3 regions of the Diaphorobacter sp. ED-3 genome follow, and region 3 is predicted to be linked to each of the others. Evidence: predicted binding sites of a transcription regulator. Region 3 holds the regulator's gene; each other region holds the start of a gene.
The links. The regulator LexA, encoded in region 3, represses DNA repair genes until DNA is damaged. The targets are predictions, from matches to a motif close to ACTGTATNNNNATACAGT.

Region 1 (7,337 bases), 200 kb from region 3:
AAAACCGCGGCCTGGAATACATGTTCATCATGATGAACGCCGCGCGCTACGCCGTCGGCGTGCAGGGCATCGCGGTGGCCGAGCGCGCGTACCAGAAGGCCGTGCAGTATGCGCGCGACCGCGTGCAAAGCCGCCCGGTCGACGGCAGCGTGGCCGGCAGCGCCGCCATCATCCACCACCCCGACGTGCGCCGCATGCTGATGACCATGCGTGCGTACACCGAGGGTTGCCGCGCCATGGCCACCACGGCCGCTGCGGCCTACGACGCCGCGCACCATCATCCCGATGCCGAGGTGCGCAAGCAGAACGCGGTGTTCTATGAATTCATGGTGCCACTGGTCAAGGGCTACAGCACCGAAATGAGCCTGGAAGTGGCCAGCCTGGGCGTGCAGGTGCACGGCGGCATGGGCTTCATCGAGGAAACGGGCGCTGCGCAGTACTACCGCGACGCGAAGATCCTCACCATCTACGAAGGCACGACCGCCATCCAGGCCAACGACCTGGTGGGCCGCAAGACGGCGCGCGACGGCGGCCAGACGGCCAAGGCGATCGCCGCGCAGATCGAGGCCACCGAGGGCGAGCTGCGCGCCAGCGGCACGGCCGACGCTCAAGCGGTGGCCCAGCGCCTGGCTGCCGCACGCCAGGCGTTCCTGGAGGTGGTGGATTTCATCGCCGGTGGCGCCAAGGCCCACCCCAACGACGTGTATGCGGGCAGCGTGCCCTACCTGATGCTGGCCGGCAATCTGGTGGCGGGCTGGCAACTGGCGCGCGCGTTGCTGGTGGCGCAGGAGCTGTCCGCCAAGGGACAGGACGTGGCCTTCATGCAGGCCAAGATCGCCACGGCGCGCTTCTATGCCGACCACCTGCTGACCAAGGCGCCGGGCCAGCGCGACGCAATCGTGCACGGCGCGGCCAGCGTCACGGCTCTGCCGCTGGAAGCATTCTGAAAATTGCTTCTGTTTTGATAGCTGCTAGCGCTTGCGGGTAAAGCGCTACAGCCCATTTTTATTATGGAGACCGTCCGCATGTCCAAACTGCCCCCAGCGTTGCAGAAACTCTCGCTGCCCGTCATCGGCTCGCCGCTGTTCATCATCAGCAACCCCCAGCTCGTGATCGAGCAGTGCAAGGCCGGCATCGTGGGCTCCATGCCTGCGCTCAACGCACGGCCGGCGGAGCAACTCGACGACTGGCTCGCCGAGATCACCGAGACGCTGGCGGCGTGGGACAAGGCGCATCCCGAGTCGCCCTCCGCTCCGTTCGCCATCAACCAGATCGTGCACAAGAGCAACGACCGGCTGGAGCACGACATGCAGGTCTGCGCCAAGTACAAGGTGCCGATCGTCATCACCAGCCTGGGCGCGCGCGAGGACGTGAACCAGGCCGTGCACAGCTGGGGCGGCATTGTGCTGCACGACATCATCAACAACAAGTTCGCGCACAAGGCCATCGAGAAGGGGGCCGACGGCCTCATCGCCGTGGCGGCGGGCGCGGGGGGGCACGCAGGGGTGAAGAGCCCGTTTGCGCTGATCCAGGAAATCCGCCAATGGTTTGACGGTCCGCTCGCGCTGTCGGGCTCCATCGCCTCGGGCGGCGCCATCCTGGCCGCGCAGGCCATGGGCGCGGACTTCGCCTATATCGGCTCGGCCTTCATCGCCACGCACGAGGCGCGCGCCATCGATGCGTACAAGCAGGCCATCGTCGAGGGCAACTCCGACGACATCGTCTACAGCAATCTGTTCACGGGTGTGCACGGCAACTACCTGGCGCCGTCAATCCGCGCGGCAGGCCTGGACCCCGACAACCTACCGGAGTCCGATCCGAGCAAGATGAACTTCGGTGGCGACGCCAAGAAGGCTTGGAAGGACATCTGGGGCTGCGGCCAGGGCATCGGCAGCATCACCGAGGTCACTTCGACGGCTGAACTCGTCGCGCGCCTGCGCCGCGAATACCAGCAAGCGCGCGAGCGCCTGGCCCTGGGCTGATGCCCGCGCGGGGCTGCCACGTAGCCCCGTTGGCCCAACGGCGCCCCAGGGGCGCCGTTTTTGTTGATGCGCGTGCGCTGTGTAGCGGTCAGCAGCATCAGCGCAAAAGGCGCAAAATCTTGGGCTTGCCCGATTACCGTGAACCCCCGTCGCAGGCTTGTTGCCGGCACGGGGTTCCTGTTTTGAATGTCCCAGCACACCCCGTCTCATGCCTCCCGCAGTGCGTTGATCGACTGCACCAAAGGCCTGGCCTGCGCCGCCATCGTCTGGCACCACCTGGCGTTCTACGGGCCCATGTCCGACGTGGCGCGCCAAGCGGTGCCGGGGTTGATCGACTGGCTCTACGAATACGCGCGCATGGCGGTGCAGGTGTTTCTGGTGCTGGGGGGCTTCCTGGCAGCGGCCAGTCTGGCGCCGCAGGGGCAGGCGCGCTTTACCGACCCAGCCCAGCGCATCGCACGGCGCTTCGTGCGCCTGGTGGTGCCCTACGCGGTGGCGCTGGTGATCGCCATCGTCGTGCAGGCGGCCGTGCAACCGTGGTTCGACCACGCCTCGGTGTCCGACGTGCCGGACCTGGGCCAGTTGCTTGCGCATGCGTTGCTGCTGCAAAGCGTGCTGGACGAGGAGTCGCTGTCGGCCGGCGTGTGGTACGTGGCCATCGACTTTCAGCTGTTCGCGCTCACCACACTGATCCTGGCTGGCGTATCACGCGTGGCGGTGGCGCTGCGCGCGCGTGGTGTGTCCCGCTACTGGCCCTGGGCCCTGAGCGGCGCGCAGGCACTCGTGGCGACGGGCGTCGCCGCCTCGCTGCTGTACTTCAACCGCGACGCCGATTGGGACGTCTGGGCGGTGTATTTCTTCGGTGCCTATGGCCTTGGCATGCTGGCCTACTGGGCCGTGCAGTCGCCCCGCGCGCTGGGAGCCTGGAGCTGGGCGCTGCTGATCGCGGCGCTGGTGGTGGCTGCGTTGGTACTGGAGTGGCGCCCCCGCATTGCGCTGGCCGGCGTGACTGCGCTGCTGCTGGTGATGGCCATGCGCAGCCCGGCCATGCAGCGCTGGCAAGGCTGGGCACCGCTCAGCCGGCTGGGGCAGATCTCGTATTCGGTATTCCTCGTGCACTTTGCGGTGTGCGTGCTCGTCAACGCGGTGGAAAGCTACTTCTGGCCGCAGTCAGTAGCCGCCGCGATGGCGGGCATGGGCATCGCTTTCGTGCTGTCGATCGCCGCGGGCCACCTGCTGTACGAGCGTGTGGAGCGCCACGTTCCCACATGGCAATCTGCGCTGCGCTGGCAGGCCGGGCTCGTGGGAACCGGCCTGCTGACCACCGCGCTCATGGCAGGCCTGCGCTGACGAAAAAAAGGCAGCCAGTCATGGCTGCCTCGGGTCTTGGGTGGTGCGATCGCGCTCAGCGATGAAGTTCACCCGCGTTCTCGGGTTGGAAATCAATGGCGTCCACGCGCACGGTGACCTGGCCGGTGGGGCTGGGCATCTGGAATTCGTCGCCCACGCCCAGGCCCAGCAGTGCGATGCCGACGGGTGCGAACACCGACACCTTGTCGCCCGAGCCGTCCATCTCCTTCGGGTAGACCAGCGTCAGCGTGTTCGTCTTGCCGGTTTCCAGCAGTGTGAAGCGCACGGTGGAATTCATGGTCACCACGTTGGGGGGCATGTCCTTGGGATCGAACACGTCGGCGCGGTCCAGCTCGGCCTCCAGTGCCTCGCGGCCAGGAAAGGGCGCGGTTTGTTTTTCCAGCAGGGCTTCGATGCGCTCCAGGTCCAGGGACGACAGGATGATGTGGGGCTTGCGCTGCATGGTGTGATTCCCTTGTAAACGATAGTGAAAGCGCGTCTGCCGGGCAGCCGCGCTCAAACGGACAAAAGCCCGGGCAACGGGGTTGTCCGGGCCGAGGCATGTTCTCAAAAAAAGCACCAATTTGGTGCGGAAGTGGTGGATTGTGCGGCCTGGTGCCGCGTTTGCCAAGCGATCTCACACGCGCGCAGTGCGAATTGCGCTGCGCTTGCAGCCCTCCGGCAAATGGCGTAGGCCTTTGGATATTGCCAGAATAACTGTTTATTTATACAGTCATTCAATGCATTCCGAAGACGATCCCCCGCCCTCACTGGCTCCTGTCGTATGGGCGCCCGTGCAGCCGCTCAAGGGGCGGGGTACGGCCACGCGTATGGCCCACCGTTTCATGCGCGATGCGCGCGAGGCGTTTGACGACGGCTGGGGCGGGCCCGTGGGGGATGTGTCAGGCGACGAAGGTGCCGGGCCCGCCGCGCCGCACACGCAGGTGATCTGGGAAGACGCGCGCAGCGCGCTGTGCGGCAACGATTCGCCCGACATTTTCTTCGAGCAGTCGGTGAACCCTTACCGCGGCTGCGAGCATGGCTGTGTGTACTGCTACGCACGGCCCACGCACAGCTACCTCAACCTGTCGCCGGGGCTGGACTTCGAGACCCGCATCATCGCCAAGCGCAATATCGCCGAGGTGCTGCGGGGCGAGCTGGCGCGCGTCAGCCATCGGCCTTCGGTGGTCAACATCGGCTCCGCCACCGACTGCTACCAGCCGGTGGAGCGTGAGCTGCGCCTCACGCGCGCGCTGATCGAGGTGATGCGGGATGCGCGACACCCGTTCTCGCTGATCACCAAGAGCAGCGGCGTGGAACGTGACCTGGACCTGCTGGCTCCGCTGGCGCACAGCCGGCTGGCGGCGGCCTACGTGACCATCACCACGCTGGATGCGCGCCTGGCCCGCGTGCTGGAGCCGCGCGCGGCCGCGCCGCACCGGCGGCTGCGCACCATCCGCGCGCTGGCCGAAGCCGGCGTACCCGTCGGCGTGAGCGTGGCGCCGCAGATTCCTTTCATCACGGAGGATATGGAGCAGGTGCTGGCCGCCGCGCGCGACGCGGGCGCCACCTCGGCCTTCTACACGGTGATCCGCCTGCCGTGGGAACTCAATGCCCTGATGCGCGAGTGGCTGCAACTGCACTACCCGCAGCGTGCCGAGCGCGTGCTGGCGCGCATTCAGGATCTGCACGGCATCGACGCAACCGCGCGTATCGCGGGCAAAAGCTACGACAGCAGCCACGCCACGCGCATGAAGGGCTCGGGCCTGTGGGCCGACCTGCTGCGCCAGCGCTTCGAGAAGACCTGTGCGCGCCTGGGCCTGAACCGCCAGCGCACGGAACTGGACCTGTCGCAGTACCGCCCGGCGCTGGCGCGCGGGCAGGGCGTGCTGTTCTGAGCGCGGTGCGCGCCGCGGCTAGCATGGGCGCTTTGCTGTGGGGAGGGGTGCCGAATGCTGTTGATCGTAGGAACCATTCGCCTGCCGGCGGACGGGCTGGCCGCCGCGCTGCCGGCCATGCGGGCGATGGTGCAGGCCTCACGGGCCGAACCGGGCTGCATCGAATATGCGTATGCGCAGGATGTGCTGGACGCCGGGCTGATCCACGTGCATGAGCTGTGGCGCAGCCAGGACGACCTGGACCGCCACTTCGCCAGTGCCCACATTGCGCAGTGGCGCGCTCTGTGGCCGGCGCTGGGCATCGGCGGGCGTGACCTGCGCGCTTACGCGGTGGGTGCGCCCCGCCCGGTGTGAGCGGTTTGGCGGGCGTCGGGTGTCAGACGGTGCATGACCTCGGGCGGCCCGGGCCACCGCGAAAGGGCGGCAGAAACGCGGCCAGTCGCGGCGCAAGGCGCACCCCTCGTGCGGGCTGTAGCGGGCATCCGCAACGGCGCGCGGACAGGTTGGGCTGAACGAGAGAGCCGGGCGGTTCGTTCACACTGCCTCAGGCGCGCCCAACTGCTGCGCGTGGTGGCGCAGGTGGTCGTCGATGAAGCTCTGGATGAAGTAGTAGCCGTGGTCATAGCCCGCGTGGCGGCGCAGCGTGAGCGGCTGGCCGATGGCGCTGCAGGCCGCCTCGAACAGGTGCGGGTGCAATTGATCGGCCAGGAATTTGTCGTCCAGCCCCTGGTCGATGAGGATGCCGCCGGGGTAGGGCGCGAGGGGCTGGTTCTCCATGAGCACGGTGGCGTCGTGCTGTCCCCAGGAGGAGCGGTCCGGGCCCAGGTAGCCGGTGAACGCCTTCTCGCCCCAGGGGCAGCGCGTGGGGGCGCAGATGGGTGCGAAGGCCGACAGGCTCTTGAACCGGCCCGGGTGGCGCAGTGCCAGCGTCAGCGCGCCATGGCCGCCCATGCTGTGGCCAAACAGGCCCAGCCGGGCACCGTCGATGGGCAGGGCGTTGGTGACAAGCGGCAGCAGTTCTTCCAGCAGGTAGCTTTCCATGCGCCAGTGCGTGGACCAGGGGGCTTGCGTGGCGTCCAAATAGAAGCCCGCGCCCACGCCGAAGTCCCAGGCGTCGGCCTCGCCCGCCACGCCCGCGCCGCGCGGGCTGGTGTCGGGGGTGATGAGGGCCAGGCCCAACTCTGCCGCCAGGCGCTGGGCGCCGGCCTTGGTGGGGAAGGTCTCCTCGGTGCAGGTCAGGCCCGCGAGGTAGAGCAGCGCTGGGACCTTTCTATCCGCACTCTCGGCTGCCAGCGCACGGGGCGGCAGGTAGACGGCGAAGCGCATCGGCAGACCCACTGCGTGCGAAGCATGGCGGTAAAAGCGTTGCTCGCCGCCAAAGCAGGCGTGGGCCGAGAGTTGTTCCAGGGTGTCGGACATGGGCGTGTTGCTCCTTTTTAAGTAGCTGCTGGCGCTTGGTATGGGCGGGATTCAGTAATAAAAGTACTGGAATCCCTTGCGCATCAAGCGCCAAGCGCTCCTGTTTTTATGCAGCGTAGTTCACCACCGAGCGGATCGACTTGCCCTCGTGCATCAGGTCGAACGCCTGATTGATGTCCGTGAGGCCCATGGTGTGGGTGACGAACGGGGCGAGCTCGATCTTGCCGGCCATGGCGTCCTCCACCATGCCGGGCAGTTCGCTGCGGCCCTTGACGCCGCCGAAGGCCGTACCCAGCCACTTGCGGCCCGTGACGAGCTGGAAGGGACGGGTGGAGATCTCTTGTCCCGCACCGGCCACGCCGATGATCACGCTCTGACCCCAGCCGCGGTGTGCGCATTCCAGCGCCGCACGCATCACGTTGACGTTGCCAATGCACTCGAAGCTGTGGTCCACACCCCAGCCAGTCATCTCCACGATCACCTGTTGGATGGGCTTGTCGAAGTCCTTGGGGTTCACGCAGTCGGTGGCTCCGAAGGTGCGTGCCAGGTCGAACTTGCTCGGGTTGGTGTCGATGGCGATGATGCGGCCCGCGCCGGCCAGTCGGGCGCCCTGGATCACCGCCAGGCCGATGCCGCCCAGGCCGAACACGGCCACGCTGTCGCCCGGCTGCACCTTGGCGGTGTTCTT
Region 2 (7,337 bases), 1.4 Mb from region 3:
CGGGGCCCTGCAGCGGCGTGCGCAGCGGCGTGCGCAGCGGCGCGCGCAGCGGCCCGTCCATGGACGGCGCAGGCCGCACGGCGGCGATGCGCTGCACGAAGCGCGCGGGCGCGTCGAGGAAGCCTTCCTCGTAAGCCACGATGCGCAGGGCCCGGCAGGCCTGCAGCAGTTCGCCCGGCCTCAGCAGGAATTCGGCCCGCGCGGGCCGGCCGACAGTTTCGTTGCCCACGGCGAAGGTCTCATAGAGCAGCACGCCACCGGGCGCCACGCTGTCCACGATGGTGGGCAGCAAAGGACGCCACAGGTAATTGGTGACCACCACGCCGGCAAAGCGCTGCCCGGGCAGGGGCCAGGGGCCAGCCTCGATATCCGCAACGATCGTCGCGCCCCATGGTGCTATGCTTTCAATAGCTTCTGGCGCTTTATCTATGCCCGTTACCGGGTGTTTTCTTTCATAGAACCAGCGCATGTGACGGCCGTGACCGCAAGCCACGTCCAGCACACTGCCGCCCGCAGGCACCAGGTGGGACCAGCGCTGTATCCATTCCGAGGCCGCGGGCAGCGGCGCATGGGCGGTGCCGTGCGGGGCCATCGTCAGAAGCAGGCCCAGATCTGGTCCGCCAGCGTCAGCATGAAGTCGGGCTGCAGGTACAGCGCGAACACCCCCAGCAGCACCGCGAGCAGCGCAACTGCGACGATCGACCGCTTGTACAGGGTGCGCATGGTCAGGCCGCCTGAGGGGTGGCGCGCACGATGGCGCCCTCGCGTACGGGCAGGTTCACCAAGCCGGCGAGGATGCCCAACACAATCGCCAGGTACCACACGATGTCGTAGCTGCCCGTGCGGTCATACAGATAGCCGCCCAGCCACACGCCCAGGAAGCTGCCGATCTGGTGGCTGAAGAACACGAAGCCGCTGAGCATGGACAGGTGCTGCACCCCGAAGATCTGCGCAACGGTGGCATTGGTGGGGGGCACCGTGGACAGCCACAGTGCGCCGATCACGGCCGAGAACACGTAGACCGACAACGGCGACAGCGGCACCAGCAGGAAGATGGTGATGGCCACGGCGCGGGCGAAATAGATGAACGCCAGGATGTGGCGCTTCGGGATCCGTTGGCCCAGCGAGCCCGCGATATAGGTGCCGAACACGTTGAACAGCCCGATCAGCGCCAGCGCATAGCTGGCCACCTGGGGCGTGAGGCCCTGGTCGCGCAGATAGCTGGGCATGTGCACGCCGATGAACACCACCTGGAAGCCGCACACGAAGTAGCCGGCGGTGAGCAGCAGGAAGCTGCGGTAGCGCAGCGCCTCAGCAAAGGCCTCGCCCACGGACTGGGTACGTTTGACGGGGGCGCTGCCATGAAAGCCCGGCTCGCGCAGGCCGAAGGCCAGCGGAACGATCAGGATCACCATGGCCGAGAGCACCAGCAGGGCCTCTTGCCAGCCCAGGCGCAGGATCAGTTGCCCCTCCAGCGGCACCATGAGGAACTGGCCGAACGAGCCCGCCGCAGCGGCCACGCCCATGGCCCAGGAGCGCTTGTCGGCCGGGATCTGCCGGCCCAGCACCCCGTAGATGATGGCGTAGGTGGTGCCCGCCTGTGCAGCGCCGATCAGCACGCCCGTGGTCAGCGAAAACAGCAGCGGCGTGGGAGACAGCGCCATGCCGGCCAGGCCCATGGCGTAGAGCGCTGCGCCGCCGATCAGCACGCGGAAGGCGCCCAGGCGGTCGGCCAGCATGCCGCCAAAGATGCCGAACAGACCCCAGGACAGGTTCTGAATGGCCATGGCCAGGGCAAAGGTCTGGCGTGTCCAGCCCATGTCCTGGGTGATGGGCTGCAGCCACAGGCCGAAGCCGTGCCGGATGCCCATGGACAGAGTGACGATGGCGGCGCCGCAGATCAGCACCTGGGCCATGGACAGTTTTCGGGTTGCGTCGTGCATCCGGCGAATGTAGCGAAAACCCGTGTCGCCTGCTTGGCGCCCCCCTGTGCAGCACGCTGGCGGGGCAAGAAAGCGTCACCATCCTGGTTTTATATCCAGCACTACAATCCGCCGCCATGGCAGTCAAACCCGCATCCACCTCCGCCAGCGACTACTCCGAAGGCTCGATCCGCGTCCTCAAGGGACTGGAGCCCGTCAAGCAGCGGCCGGGCATGTACACCCGCACCGACAACCCCCTGCACATCATCCAGGAGGTGCTGGACAACGCGGCCGACGAGGCACTGGCGGGCTTTGGCAAGAAGATCAAGGTGACCTTGCACACCGACGGCTCGGTGAGCGTGGAGGACGACGGCCGGGGCATTCCGTTCGGCCTGCATCCCGAGGAGAACGCACCGGTGGTGGAGCTGGTGTTCACCCGCCTGCACGCGGGCGGCAAGTTCGACAAGGGCAAGGGCGGGGCCTACAGCTTCTCGGGCGGCCTGCATGGTGTGGGCGTAAGCGTCACCAACGCCCTGGCCACCCGGCTGGAGGTGGCCACCCACCGCGAGGGCCAGGTGGCGCGCCTGGTGTTTGCGGGCGGCGATGTGACCGAGCCGCTGGCGGTGCGCCCGCTGCAGGCGGGCGAGCGCAAGCAGGGCACCACCGTGCGCGTCTGGCCCGACGCCAAATACTTTGAGTCCAGCAACCTTCCGATGGGCGAGCTGACGCACCTGCTGCGCAGCAAGGCGGTGCTCATGCCCGGCGTCACGGTGCAGCTGGTCAATGAAAAGACGCGCGACACCCAGACCTGGCAGTACAAGGGCGGCCTGCGCGACTACCTGGCGCAGACGCTGAGCGCTGACCCGGTGATCCCGCTGTTCGAGGGCGAGGGCTTCGCCGACCGCCACAACGAGAGCTTTGCCGAGGGCGAGGGCGCCGCATGGTGTGTGGCCTTCACCGAGGAAGGCCAGCCGGTGCGCGAGAGCTACGTGAACCTGATCCCCACCAGCGCCGGCGGCACCCATGAAAGCGGCCTGCGTGACGGCCTGTTCAACGCGGTCAAGAGCTTCATCGAGCTGCACTCGCTTCTGCCCAAGGGCGTGAAGCTACTGCCCGAGGACGTGTTTGCGCGCGCCAGCTATGTGCTGGCGGCCAAGGTGCTGGACCCGCAGTTCCAGGGGCAGATCAAGGAGCGGCTGAACTCGCGCGACGCCGTGCGGCTGGTGTCCAGCTTCGTGCGCCCGGCGCTGGAGCTGTGGCTGAACCAGCACGTGGAATACGGCAAGAAGCTGGCCGAACTGGCCATCAAGGCCGCGCAGACACGGCAAAAGGCCGGCCAGAAGGTCGAAAAGCGCAAGGGCTCGGGCGTGGCCGTGCTGCCCGGCAAGCTCACCGACTGCGAAAGTCGTGACCTGGCCTACAACGAGGTCTTCCTGGTCGAGGGCGACTCGGCCGGCGGCAGCGCCAAGATGGGCCGCGACAAGGAAAGCCAGGCCATCCTGCCGCTGCGCGGCAAGGTGCTCAACACCTGGGAGGTCGACCGCGACCGCCTGTTTGCCAACACCGAGGTGCATGACATCTCGGTAGCCATCGGCGTGGACCCGCACGGCCCGAGCGACACCCCCGACCTGTCCGGCCTGCGCTACGGCAAGATCTGCATCCTTTCGGACGCGGACGTGGACGGCTCGCACATCCAGGTGCTGCTGCTCACGCTGTTCTTCCGCCACTTCCCCAAGCTCATCGAGGCCGGCCATATCTTTGTTGCCCGGCCACCGCTGTTCCGCGTGGACGTGCCGGCGCGCGGCAAGAAGCCCGCGGCCAAGGTGTATGCGCTGGATGAATCCGAGCTGGAAAGCATCCTCGACAAGTGCGCCAAGGACGGCGTGCCGCGCGAGAAGTGCCAGATCAGCCGCTTCAAGGGCCTGGGCGAAATGAACGCCGAGCAGCTGTGGGAGACCACGCTCAACCCCGACACGCGCCGCCTGCTGCCGGTGCAGTTGGGCACGTTCGACTTCACCGCCACCGAGGGCCTGATCACCAAGCTCATGGGCAAGGGCGAGGCCGCCGCGCGCCGCGAGCTCATGGAGCTGCACGGCGACCTGGTGGATGTGGACATCTGACGAAGGCACTCGCCATGACTGCGCGCCCGGGATACCGCATGCGTAACAGCCTTTTGGGGCTTTTGCGCACGGCTGGCATGTGCTGCGCGCTCCTGTTTTTGCAGCAAACCGCGCATGCGGACCTGTGGGCCTTCGTGGACGAGCGCGGCGTGACGCACTTCGCCGCGCAGCAGCTGGACGAGCGTTACGCGCTGTTCTTTCGCGGCAACGACTTCGACTCCGAGCGCGACGGCTCCAACACCGGACGTCAGGGTGCGGCCGATGTCTCCACCGGGCCGGCCAGTCCCTCGGGGGCGCGGCTGCTGGCCTTCTTCGAGGTGTCGCACGACTACAAGCTCGTGCGCCAGCACCTGCGCTCGGCGTCGGCGCGCCATGGCGTGGACTACGCGCTGCTGCAGGCGGTGATCGCCACCGAGTCGGGTTTCAACACCCGCGCGGTTTCGCCGCGCGGCGCCGTGGGGCTGATGCAGCTCATGCCCGCCACCGCCAGCCGCTTCGGCGTGAGCGGCGACGCCAGGCGCTCGGTGGAGCAAAAGCTGGTGGACCCCGCCACCAACGTGGCCGCGGGCACGCGCTACCTGCGCTACCTCATGGATCTCTTCGAGGGCCGCCTGGACTTGGCGCTGGCAGCCTACAACGCGGGCGAGGGTGCCGTGCAGCGCGCCGGCAACCGCGTTCCCGCCTACCGCGAGACGCGCAACTACGTACAGAGCGTGATGGGCCTGTATGCGCTGCTCAAGCCGCCGCTACCGACGCGCAATCAGCGCGCGAACCCGGGGCGCGTGCGCATGGAACTGCCCGCCACGCCCCATTCCCTATCCGATGCCGGTGAGCGCGGCGACACGCAGCGCATGTCCACGCCTGCGCCCACGCGCCTGGCCCGGCAGTCACCGACCGAGTCTGTCTTCACTGAATGAGCGACCAACCCACTCTCGACTTCTCCGCGCCCGCCGACCACGGCGACAGCCTGGAACTGGCCGGCTATGCCCAGCGCGCCTATCTGGAATACGCCCTCTCGGTCGTCAAGGGCCGCGCGCTGCCCGACGTGTGCGACGGCCTCAAGCCCGTGCAGCGGCGCATCCTCTACGCCATGGACCGCATGGGCCTGGGCTACAGCGGGCCAAACCGCAACGTGGCGGCCAAGCCCGTCAAAAGCGCCCGCGTGGTGGGCGACGTCCTGGGCCGCTTTCACCCGCATGGCGACCAGTCGGCCTACGACGCACTGGTGCGCCTGGCGCAGGACTTCAACCAGCGTTACCCGCTGATCGACGGCCAGGGCAACTTCGGCAGCCGCGATGGCGACGGCGCGGCGGCCATGCGCTACACCGAGGCGCGCCTGACCCGCATCGCCGGCCTGCTGCTGGACGAGATCGACATGGGCACGGTGGATTTCGTGCCTAACTACGACGGCAGCACGCAGGAGCCGCGCCAGCTGCCCGCGCGGTTGCCGTTCGCGCTGCTCAACGGCGCCAGCGGCATCGCCGTGGGTCTGGCCACGGAGATCCCCAGCCACAACCTGCGCGAGGTGGCCGACGCCTGCGTGGCCCTGGTCAAGAAGCCGCAGCTGAGCGACGAGGAGCTGTTCGCGCTGGTCCCCGGCCCTGACTACCCGGGCGGCGGCCAGATCATCAGCACTGATGCTGACATCCAGGACGCCTACCGCACGGGCCGCGGCAGCCTCAAGGTGCGCGCGCGCTGGAAGATCGAGGACCTGGCGCGCGGCCAGTGGCAGATGGTGGTGACCGAGCTGCCGCCGGGCGTCTCTGCGCAGAAGGTGCTGGAGGAGATCGAGGAACTCACCAACCCCAAGGTCAAGACCGGCAAGAAGGCGCTCACACAGGAGCAGACGCAGCTCAAGGCCGCGCTGCTGGCGCTGCTGGACGGCGTGCGCGACGAGTCCAGCAAGGACGCGCCGGTGCGCCTGGTCATCGAACCCAAGACCGGCAAGGTGCCGCAGCAGGACCTCATCACCGCGCTGCTGGCGCACACCAGCCTGGAGACTTCCGCGCCCATCAACCTGACCATGGTGGGGCTGGACGGCAGGCCCGTGCAGAAGTCGCTGCGCGAGATGCTGCAGGAGTGGATCGACTTCCGCCAGACCACCATCACGCGGCGCAGCCAGCACCGGCTGGACAAGGTGTTGGACCGCATCCACATCCTGGAGGGGCGGCAGCTGGTGCTGCTGAACATCGACGAGGTGATCGCCATCATCCGCCAGGCCGACGAGCCGAAGGCGGCGCTGATCGCGCGCTTTCACCTGTCGGACCGCCAGGCCGAGGACATTCTGGAAATCCGCCTGCGCCAACTGGCGCGGCTGGAAGCCATCAAGATCGAGCAGGAGCTGAAAGAGTTGCGCGACGAGCAGGGGAAGCTGGAGGACATCCTCGCCAACCCCGCCTCGCTGCGCCGCCTGATGGTCAAGGAGATCGAGGCAGATGCCAAACTGTTCGGCGATGCGCGCCGCACGCTGATCCAGGCCGAAAAGAAGGCCGTGGCCGAGGTCAAGGTGCTGGACGAACCCGTCACCGTGGTGGTGTCCGAAAAGGGCTGGGTGCGTGCGCGCCAGGGCCACGGGCACGAGGCGGGCAGCTTCGCCTTCAAGTCGGGCGACGGCCTGTACGGCACCTTTGAGTGCCGCACGGTGGACACGCTCATCGTCTTCGGCAGCAACGGGCGGGTGTACTCGGTGGCCGTGTCCAGCCTGCCGGGCGGGCGTGGCGACGGCCAGCCCATCACCACGCTGATCGAGCTGGAGGCCGGCACGCAGCCGGTGCACTACTTCGCCGGACCGGCCAACGCAGCGCTGCTGCTTGCGGGCTCGGGCGGCTATGGTTTCCTGTCCACCGTGGAGCACATGACCGCACGCAACCGCGGCGGCAAGGCCTTTGTGAACCTGGGTGAGGGCGAACGCCTGTGCCGCCCCTCGCATGCGGCGTTCACCAGCGGCAGCCAGCCGCTGGCGCCCGCCACCCATGTGTGCTGCGCATCCGTGGGTGGGCGAGTGCTCACGTTTGAGATCGCCGAACTCAAGCTCATGGAAAAGGGGGGCCGCGGGCTGATGCTCATCGACCTGGAGCCCAAGGACCAACTGGCCGGCGCGGCGGCCTACACGCGCAGCGTGCGCTTCGTGGGCGTGGGCCGTGGCGGCAAGCCGCGCGAGGAGCAACTGGAGATCCGCTCGCTCAACAACGCGCGCGCGGCGCGCGGGCGCAAGGGCAAGGCGGCCGACCTGGGTTTCAAGCCGTCCGACGTGCTGCGCGTAGAGTGATTCAAAAACAATAGCTGGTCGCGCTTG
Region 3 (7,337 bases):
TCCCTGGCGGGCGTCATCCTGCGCATGAAGTCGCTGGGCCTGGGCGACGTGGTGAACTTCCCCTTCCTCGAGGCGCCCTCGGGCCGTGCGATCGCCGACGGCTATCAACTGCTGCAGGAGTTGGGCGCCGTGGACGAGCGCGGCAATTTGCTGCCCATGGGCCGCGAACTGTCGCGCCTGCCCTTGGACCCGCGCGTGGGCCGCATGATTCTGGAGGCCCGCACCCGCGGCGCCGTGGCCGAGGTGCTGGTCATTGCCTCGGCCCTCAGCGTGCAGGACGTGCGCGACCGGCCGCTGGAGGCGCAGCAGCAGGCCGACCAGCAGCATGCCAAGTTCGACGACGAGAAAAGCGAGTTCACCGGCTACCTGCGCCTGTGGAAGTGGCTGCAGGATGCGCGCGGCGGCAAGATCGTCGCCAAGACGCGCAAGGAGATGGCGGCCCAGACCGCCCCCGCGGCCCAAGCGCGCAACACGGCCTTCCTGCCCGTCGCACAGCGCAGCAGCGGCGCGCAAGCGGAGGCCGCAGGCGAGGAGCGCCTGGCGCAGTTCCACCCCGCCGATGCGGAGGAGGCCACCCACAAGCTCAGCAACCGGCAGTGGGAGCAGTTGCTGCGCCAGAACTACATCAACATCCGCCGCGTGCGCGAGTGGCGCGACATCCATTCGCAGCTGCTCACCGTGGTGCGGGAGCACCAGTGGCAGGTGAACACCGAGCCCGCGGGCTACGAGGCCGTGCACCTGTCCATGCTGTCGGGCCTGCTGGGCAACATTGGTTACAAGGCCGAGGAGAGCGAGGCCTACCTGGGCGCGCACGGCATCAAGTTCCACCCGCACCCGGGCGCGCACCTGTCCAAGAAGCCCGGCCGCTGGATCGTCGCAGCCGAGCAGGTCGAGACCTCGCGCCTGTACGGCCGCGGTATCGCGGCGATCGAACCGCAATGGCTGGAAGAGGTGGGCGGCCATCTGCTCAAGAAGCAGCTGCTGGACCCGCATTGGTCCAAGAAACAGGCCGACGTGGTCGCGCTCGAGCGCGCCACGCTCTACGGCCTGGTGGTCTACAACGGCCGCCGCGTGAGCTATGGCCGCGTGGATCCGTACGAGGCGCGCAACCTGTTCATTCGCCAGGCGCTGGTCGAGGGCGAGTGGGAGACGCATTGGCCGTTCCTGGGCGCCAACCTCAAGCTGGTGCGCAAGGTGCAGGAGCTGGAGCACAAGAGCCGCCGCCAGGACGTGCTGGTGGACGACGAGCTGATCTTCGCCTTCTACGACCAGCAGATTCCCAAAGACGTGTACAGCGGCGCCACGTTCGACAAGTGGTTCCGCAGTGCCGGCAAGGAGAGCGCCGGCCTGCTGCTTCTCAAGCGCGACGAGCTGATGCGCCATGAGGCCGCGGGCATCACCACCGACAACTTTCCCAAGACGGTGAAGCTGGGCGGCGTGGACTGCACGGCCAGCTACCTGCACAGCCCCGGTGACGCGCGCGATGGGGTCACCGTCACGGTGCCGCTGTTCGTGCTGAACCAGGTGAGCGAGGAGCGTGCGGAATGGCTGGTGCCCGGCATGCTCAAGGACAAGATTCAGGCGCTGCTCAAGAGCCTGCCGCAGCGCCCGCGCAGCCGTTTCGTGCCGCTGCCGGAAAGTGCTGCGCGGCTGGCGTCGCTGTTCACCGAGGAAGAGCGTTGGGCCCAGGGCAGCTTGATCGACACGCTGCTCAAGCAAGTGCGCGATGAAACCTCGCTCGACGTGAAGCGCGCGGACTTCAAGCTGGACATGCTCAGCCCGCACCTGTTCATGAACTTTCGCGTGACGGATGAGCACGGCCGCCAGCTCGGCCAGGGACGCAACCTGGGCGCGCTCAAGGCGGAGTGGGGGAGCAAGGCTCGTGGGGCGTTCCAGGCGCTTGCTTCATTAAAGATAGCTGGTGGCGCTCACCAGAAGCCAGATTCCGGTGGAAAACCATCTGAAACCAAGGAAAACCGGGCGCCAGCAGCTATCAAAAAAGAACCACCCGTCGGCGCGCCCGCGGCACGCAAGGCCGATGCCCGCTACGAGGATTGGAGCTTTGGCGAACTGCCCGAGCTGATGGAAATCGCCAAGGGCAGCCAGACGCTGATCGGTTTCCCCGCGCTCATCGACCACGGCGATGCGGTGGGCATCGAGGTGTTCGACGAACCCGAAGTCGCCGCCGCGCGCCACCGCGTGGGCCTGCGCCGGCTGTTTGCGCTGCAGATCAAGGACGCGCTCAAGTACCTGGAAAAGAACATCCCCGATCTGCAGAAGATGGCCGTGGCCTTCATGCCGCTGGGCACGCAGGAGGAGCTGCGCGCACAAATCATCGACGTGGCCATCGACCGCGCCTTCCTGCAAGAGCCGCTGCCCAGCAACGAGGCACAGTTCAAGCAGCGCGTGCAGGACGGGCGCGGGCGCCTCACGCTGATCGCCAACGAGGTGGCGCGCATGGCGGCGGCCATTCTCATCGAATACGCCGCCACGCAGCGCAAGATCAAGGACACCAAGAACGCTCCCGAGGCCACGGCCGACGCGTCACAGCAGCTGCAGCGCCTGATGCCCAAGCAGTTCATCGCCGCCGCGCCCTGGGCGCAGCTGCAGCACTACGCGCGCTACCTCAAGGCCATCGCCACGCGCCTGGACAAGTACCGCGCCGACCCGGCACGCGATGCCGCCAAGCTCAAGGAACTGCAGCCGCTGGAGCAGCGCTATTGGCGCATGGTGGCCGAGCGCAAGGGCCAGGTGGATGCCCGCATGCAGGAGTACCGCTGGATGCTGGAGGAACTGCGCGTGAGCTTCTTCGCGCAGGAGTTGCGCACGCCGTATCCGGTCAGCGGCAAGCGGCTGGACAAGGTCTGGTCGCAACTGGTGTCTTGAGAGCGGCTCTCGCGCGGGGACAGGCCGTCGGGGCAGATGTGCTGCCACCAGCCGCCGTGGGCGGGGCCGTTCATGCTTTGGCGCGCACGGCGAGCGTCCGCCAACCCGTCACCAAACCGGCCCTGGCAGCGACCCGTGTGGCCTTCCCAGGCACCGGGCTTGCGGCCGCCAGCGCTCGCCTGGGCGGAACGGCCCTTGCCATCCAACTGCTGGCGGCGCCGATCGCCCCAGCGTCAAGACATGAGCAGCGCCTTCAGCTCCTCGGCAGATAAATCCCGCGCCGCGCCAAACCCTGCCACGTGGCGGCCCGCCGAAGGGATGATCTGCACGAACTGGAAGTCGCCCAGCGCCGTCATGGGCGCTGCCTCAGGGAAGTGCCGCAGGTAGGCGGCGCGCGCGCTGGCGGCTGCCTCGGGCGCAAGCAGTACGGCTTGTCCTTGGATGGCAACGCGCTCCAGCGCATGCACGGGCTGGGCCGCGTCCTCGGGCGCCGTGATCAGGAGAGAAACCGCGGGCGATTGCCGCAGGTTACGGGTATGGGCGGCGAGGGCGCTGACATGCAATACCAGCACCTGGGCCGTGGAGTCGATGGCATACGGAACGAACGACACCGCCGGCGTTGTGAATGGAACCGTTTCCGCGCCGGGCAGGGTTTGCAGCGTTGCCAGCGCGGCCGTGCGCCGGCCCCACAGCAGTTGCCGCAGCAAGCGGTCCAGGCGGGACTCGTGGGTCATGGCGTGCTTGGGGGCGGGCAGTTGCAAGTGCCGTGCATTGTAGAAACGGGCCTGCGATGAACGCGCTGCGGCCGTGACGCCTTCGAAAAGTGTCAGAAGTGGTCGCAGCAGTGCCCCGCGGTCAGCGCAGGGCCAGGCGCTCCAGTTCCGCGCACACATCGGCCATGCGGCCGGAAATCACGAGCTTGCACGCGTCGTCGGTGTCATGGCGCAGGATCACGCGCAGGGGGAGCGAACGGGTGGAGATCGCAGGCCGCAGACCTGTGTGCTGCATGGCCGCATCCGCGGCAGGCATGGCAAAGGCGCGGTGGCGGGCCGGATTTTCTTGCGCCATGCCCGCCACGGCGGGGCTATCGGGAGGGCCGGCGTTGGGCGTCGCTCGCTGGAGTGCATCGGCGCGTCCGTGCGTGGTGCAGGCAGAGGGTGCAGCGCCGCGCGACATATGGCGTGCGGCCAGTCCCCATCGGCGCAGGCGGCGCAAGGGGCGGGAAAGGGAGGCAAAGGCAAAGAGGGCAAATCCCATGTGAAGACTCCGGCATGCCAGGGCATGAAGGTGGAACACAGGCAGGATTGCCAAGGACGTCAAGCGCGCATCCGCAGGGTTGGCATGCCGCAGCCACGGGGCATGCCCGGGCTACCGCCTGCCAGACGCCCGCCACCTGCGGCGGCGCTGCATTCAACGGACTACATGAGCATGGTGTTGCGTATCAGGCCCACGGCCAGCCCTTCGATCTCGAAAGGTTCGCCCGGCTCGACGCGGATCACCGGGTAGTCGGGGTTCTCGGGCAGCAGCTCGATGGCGCTGCCTGTGCGGCGCAGGCGCTTGACCGTGACGTCATCGCCCAGGCGCGCCACGATGATTTGCCCGTTGCGCGCCTCGCGCGTTGCCTGTACGGCGAGCAGGTCGCCGTCCATGATGCCCGCGTCGCGCATGGACATGCCGCGCACCTTGAGCAGGTAGTCGGGCTTGTGCGCAAACAGGCTGCCTTCCACCGTATAGGTCTGGTCCACATGCTCCTGGGCGAGAATGGGCGAGCCTGCCGCCACGCGGCCCACCAGCGGCAGCGTGAGCTGCGACAGGCCGGGTATCGGCAGGTTGAACTGGGCGCCGCGCGCCGCATTGATGTTGCGCACGGTTTCGCCGCGCAGCCGGATGCCGCGCGAGGTGCCGCTGACCAGTTCGATCACGCCCTTGCGGGCCAGCGCCTGCAGGTGCTCCTCGGCCGCGTTGGCGGACTTGAAACCCAGCTCTGCCGCGATCTCGGCGCGGGTGGGCGGGGCGCCGGTGCGCGCGATGGCGGTCTGGATCAGGTCCAGGATCTGCTGCTGGCGGGCGGTGAGCTTGGGACTGTCGAGCATGGTGCGATCCAATGCGGTCGGTGGTTGAGTGGGTTACTGTTTTTTAATCCAGTATCTGTATTTTTGAACAGTTTTTGGAGGGATGCAAGTGGCAGCTGCAAGAAAAATCGTCGTTATGGGCACCGGCGGCACGATTGCGGGCTCTTCCGCGGTGCAAGGCGCGAACGTGGGCTACACGGCCGGGCAGATCGGCGTGGAGCAATTGCTGGCCGCGGTGCCCGGGCTGGTGCAGGCCGCGGGCGGCGCGCTGGTGGCTGAACAGGTGGTGCAGCTGGACAGCAAGGACATGGGCTTTGACGTGTGGACGCGGCTGGCCGGTCGTTGCGCCGCACACCTGGCCGACCCGGCCGTGGCCGGCGTCGTCATCACCCACGGCACGGATACGCTGGAGGAAACCGCCTGGCTGCTGCACAACCTGCTCGATACCACCGCCAAGCCAGTGGTACTGACCTGTGCCATGCGTCCGGCCACGGCGCTCGCGCCGGACGGGCCGCAGAACCTGCTGGATGCCGTCACACTGGCGGCCGATCCCTCGGCGCGGGGGGTTCTGATGGCGGCCGCTGGCGTGGTGCACGGGGCACGCGAGGTGAGCAAGGTGCACCCGCTGCGGCTGGACGCGTTCGACTCCGGCGATGCTGGGCCTCTGGGCTGGATGGAAGCGGGGCGCGTGCGCTGGGCCCGCGGCCTTGCGCCGCAGGTGGAACAGCCCGCGCATGGCGCGCTGGTGCCGATCCTGCCAGATGCCGCCTGGCCACGCGTGGAAATCGTCCTCAGCCACGCCGGCGCGGATGGCGCGTTGGTGGACTGGCTGGTGGAGAAGGGCGTGCACGGCCTCGTGGTGGCCGCCACCGGCAATGGCACGCTGCACCATGCGCTGGAGGCCGCGCTCGCGCGTGCCGTGGCGGCCGGGGTGCAGGTGCGCGTGGCTTCGCGCTGCCCGCAGGGGCGGATGATGGACCTGACGGGCACGCCCTGGCGCGATGCGGATGGGCTGAGCCCTGTGAAGGCACGGGTCAGCCTGCTGCTGGAGCTGATGCAGTCCGCTAATTCATAAGCACCGTCATGGGCCGAGGCGCTTGCCTGGGCACACAGCACAACGCCCCGCATTGCGGGGCGTTGGCGGGGGCCGGCGGCGGGTTCGTCAGCTTGACAGTGCCGTCAGGGCGCGCTGGGTGATTTCCTCCACGCTGCCGGTGCCTTGAATGGCTCGGTACTTAGGCGCGTTGGCGGGATCGGACTTGGCCCAGCTGGAGTAATAGTCCACCAGCGGGCGGGTCTGGTCGCTGTAGACCTGCAGGCGCTTCTTGACGGTTTCTTCCTTGTCGTCCTCGCGCTGCACCAGGGGCTCGCCCGTCACGTCGTCCTTGCCTTCGACCTTGGGCGGGTTGAACTTCACGTGGTAGGTGCGGCCCGAAGCCGGGTGGGAGCGGCGGCCGCTCATGCGCTCGATGATGGCGTCGAACGGCACGTCGATCTCCAGCACATAGTCGAGCTTCACGCCCGCGGCCTTCATGGCGTCTGCCTGGGGGATGGTGCGTGGGAATCCGTCGAACAGGAAACCCTGGGCGCAGTCGGGCTCGGCGATGCGCTCCTTCACCAGGTTGATGATCAGGTCGTCGCTGACGAGCTGGCCCGCATCCATGACGGCCTTGGCTTGCAGGCCCAGGGGCGTGCCGGCCTTGACGGCGGCGCGCAGCATGTCGCCGGTGGAGATCTGGGGGATGCCGAATTTCTGGCAGATGAACGCGGCCTGCGTACCCTTTCCGGCGCCGGGAGCGCCGAGCAGAATCAGTCTCATGGATGTCCTCTAGTGTTTTGAAATCAGCGGGCACGCTTGCCGTCGGCGCGCCAGCGCGGGACAGGTGCTCTTGTTGCGAACAAGGATAGCACGCGGGCCATGCGCCAAGCTGACGACCGCGCTAGCCGCCCAGGAGGGTGCGCACGCGCTCCAGGTCGGCTGGCGTGTCCACGCCCGCACCGGGTGCGCTGCCGGTCACGTGCACGGCGATGCGGTGGCCGTGCCAGAGGGCGCGCAGCTGCTCCAGCGCTTCCAGTTGCTCGGTCGGCGCCGCTGGTAGCTGTGGAAACCGGCGCAGAAAGCCTGCCCGGTAGCTGTAGATGCCGATGTGCCGTAGCGGTGCGAAACCCACGGGCACCCCCGGTTGGCCCGGCTGCCACCAGAGGCTGCCCGGCGCGTGGTCGCGTGCGTGGGGGATGGGGGCGCGGCTGAAGTAGTGCGCGAGGCCCTGCGCGTCCAGCACCACCTTCACCACGTTGGGGTTCGCAAAGTCCTCCGCGCTGTCGATGGCGTGCGCGGCGGTGCCCATGCTGGCATCGCCGCGCGCATGCAGCAGTGCG

Region 1: the regulator LexA is predicted to act here: its motif matches at 4,049-4,066, upstream of PCQ86_RS13430 (PA0069 family radical SAM protein).
Region 2: the regulator LexA is predicted to act here: its motif matches at 2,026-2,043, upstream of PCQ86_RS05650 (DNA topoisomerase IV subunit B).

The regions. Positions count from the first base shown of each region.
Region 1 covers NZ_CP115182.1:2,749,121-2,756,457, reverse strand. Annotated here, with positions in the region: gene PCQ86_RS13450 (acyl-CoA dehydrogenase) at 1-947, shown strand, start outside; gene PCQ86_RS13445 (NAD(P)H-dependent flavin oxidoreductase) at 1,026-1,982, shown strand; gene PCQ86_RS13440 (acyltransferase family protein) at 2,169-3,332, shown strand; gene rnk (nucleoside diphosphate kinase regulator) at 3,388-3,795, opposite strand; gene PCQ86_RS13430 (PA0069 family radical SAM protein) at 4,073-5,230, shown strand; gene PCQ86_RS13425 (putative quinol monooxygenase) at 5,285-5,584, shown strand; gene fghA (S-formylglutathione hydrolase) at 5,765-6,649, opposite strand; gene PCQ86_RS13415 (S-(hydroxymethyl)glutathione dehydrogenase/class III alcohol dehydrogenase) at 6,756-7,337, opposite strand, start outside.
Region 2 covers NZ_CP115182.1:1,142,783-1,150,119, forward strand. Annotated here, with positions in the region: gene PCQ86_RS05635 (class I SAM-dependent methyltransferase) at 1-592, opposite strand, end outside; gene PCQ86_RS05640 (hypothetical protein) at 595-723, opposite strand; gene PCQ86_RS05645 (MFS transporter) at 726-1,943, opposite strand; gene PCQ86_RS05650 (DNA topoisomerase IV subunit B) at 2,060-4,042, shown strand; gene PCQ86_RS05655 (lytic transglycosylase domain-containing protein) at 4,081-4,959, shown strand; gene parC (DNA topoisomerase IV subunit A) at 4,956-7,310, shown strand.
Region 3 covers NZ_CP115182.1:2,551,790-2,559,126, reverse strand. Annotated here, with positions in the region: gene hrpA (ATP-dependent RNA helicase HrpA) at 1-2,886, shown strand, start outside; gene PCQ86_RS12495 (pyridoxamine 5'-phosphate oxidase family protein) at 3,120-3,620, opposite strand; gene PCQ86_RS12490 (hypothetical protein) at 3,742-4,143, opposite strand; gene lexA (transcriptional repressor LexA) at 4,305-4,979, opposite strand; gene PCQ86_RS12480 (asparaginase) at 5,062-6,033, shown strand; gene adk (adenylate kinase) at 6,121-6,777, opposite strand; gene kdsB (3-deoxy-manno-octulosonate cytidylyltransferase) at 6,899-7,337, opposite strand, start outside.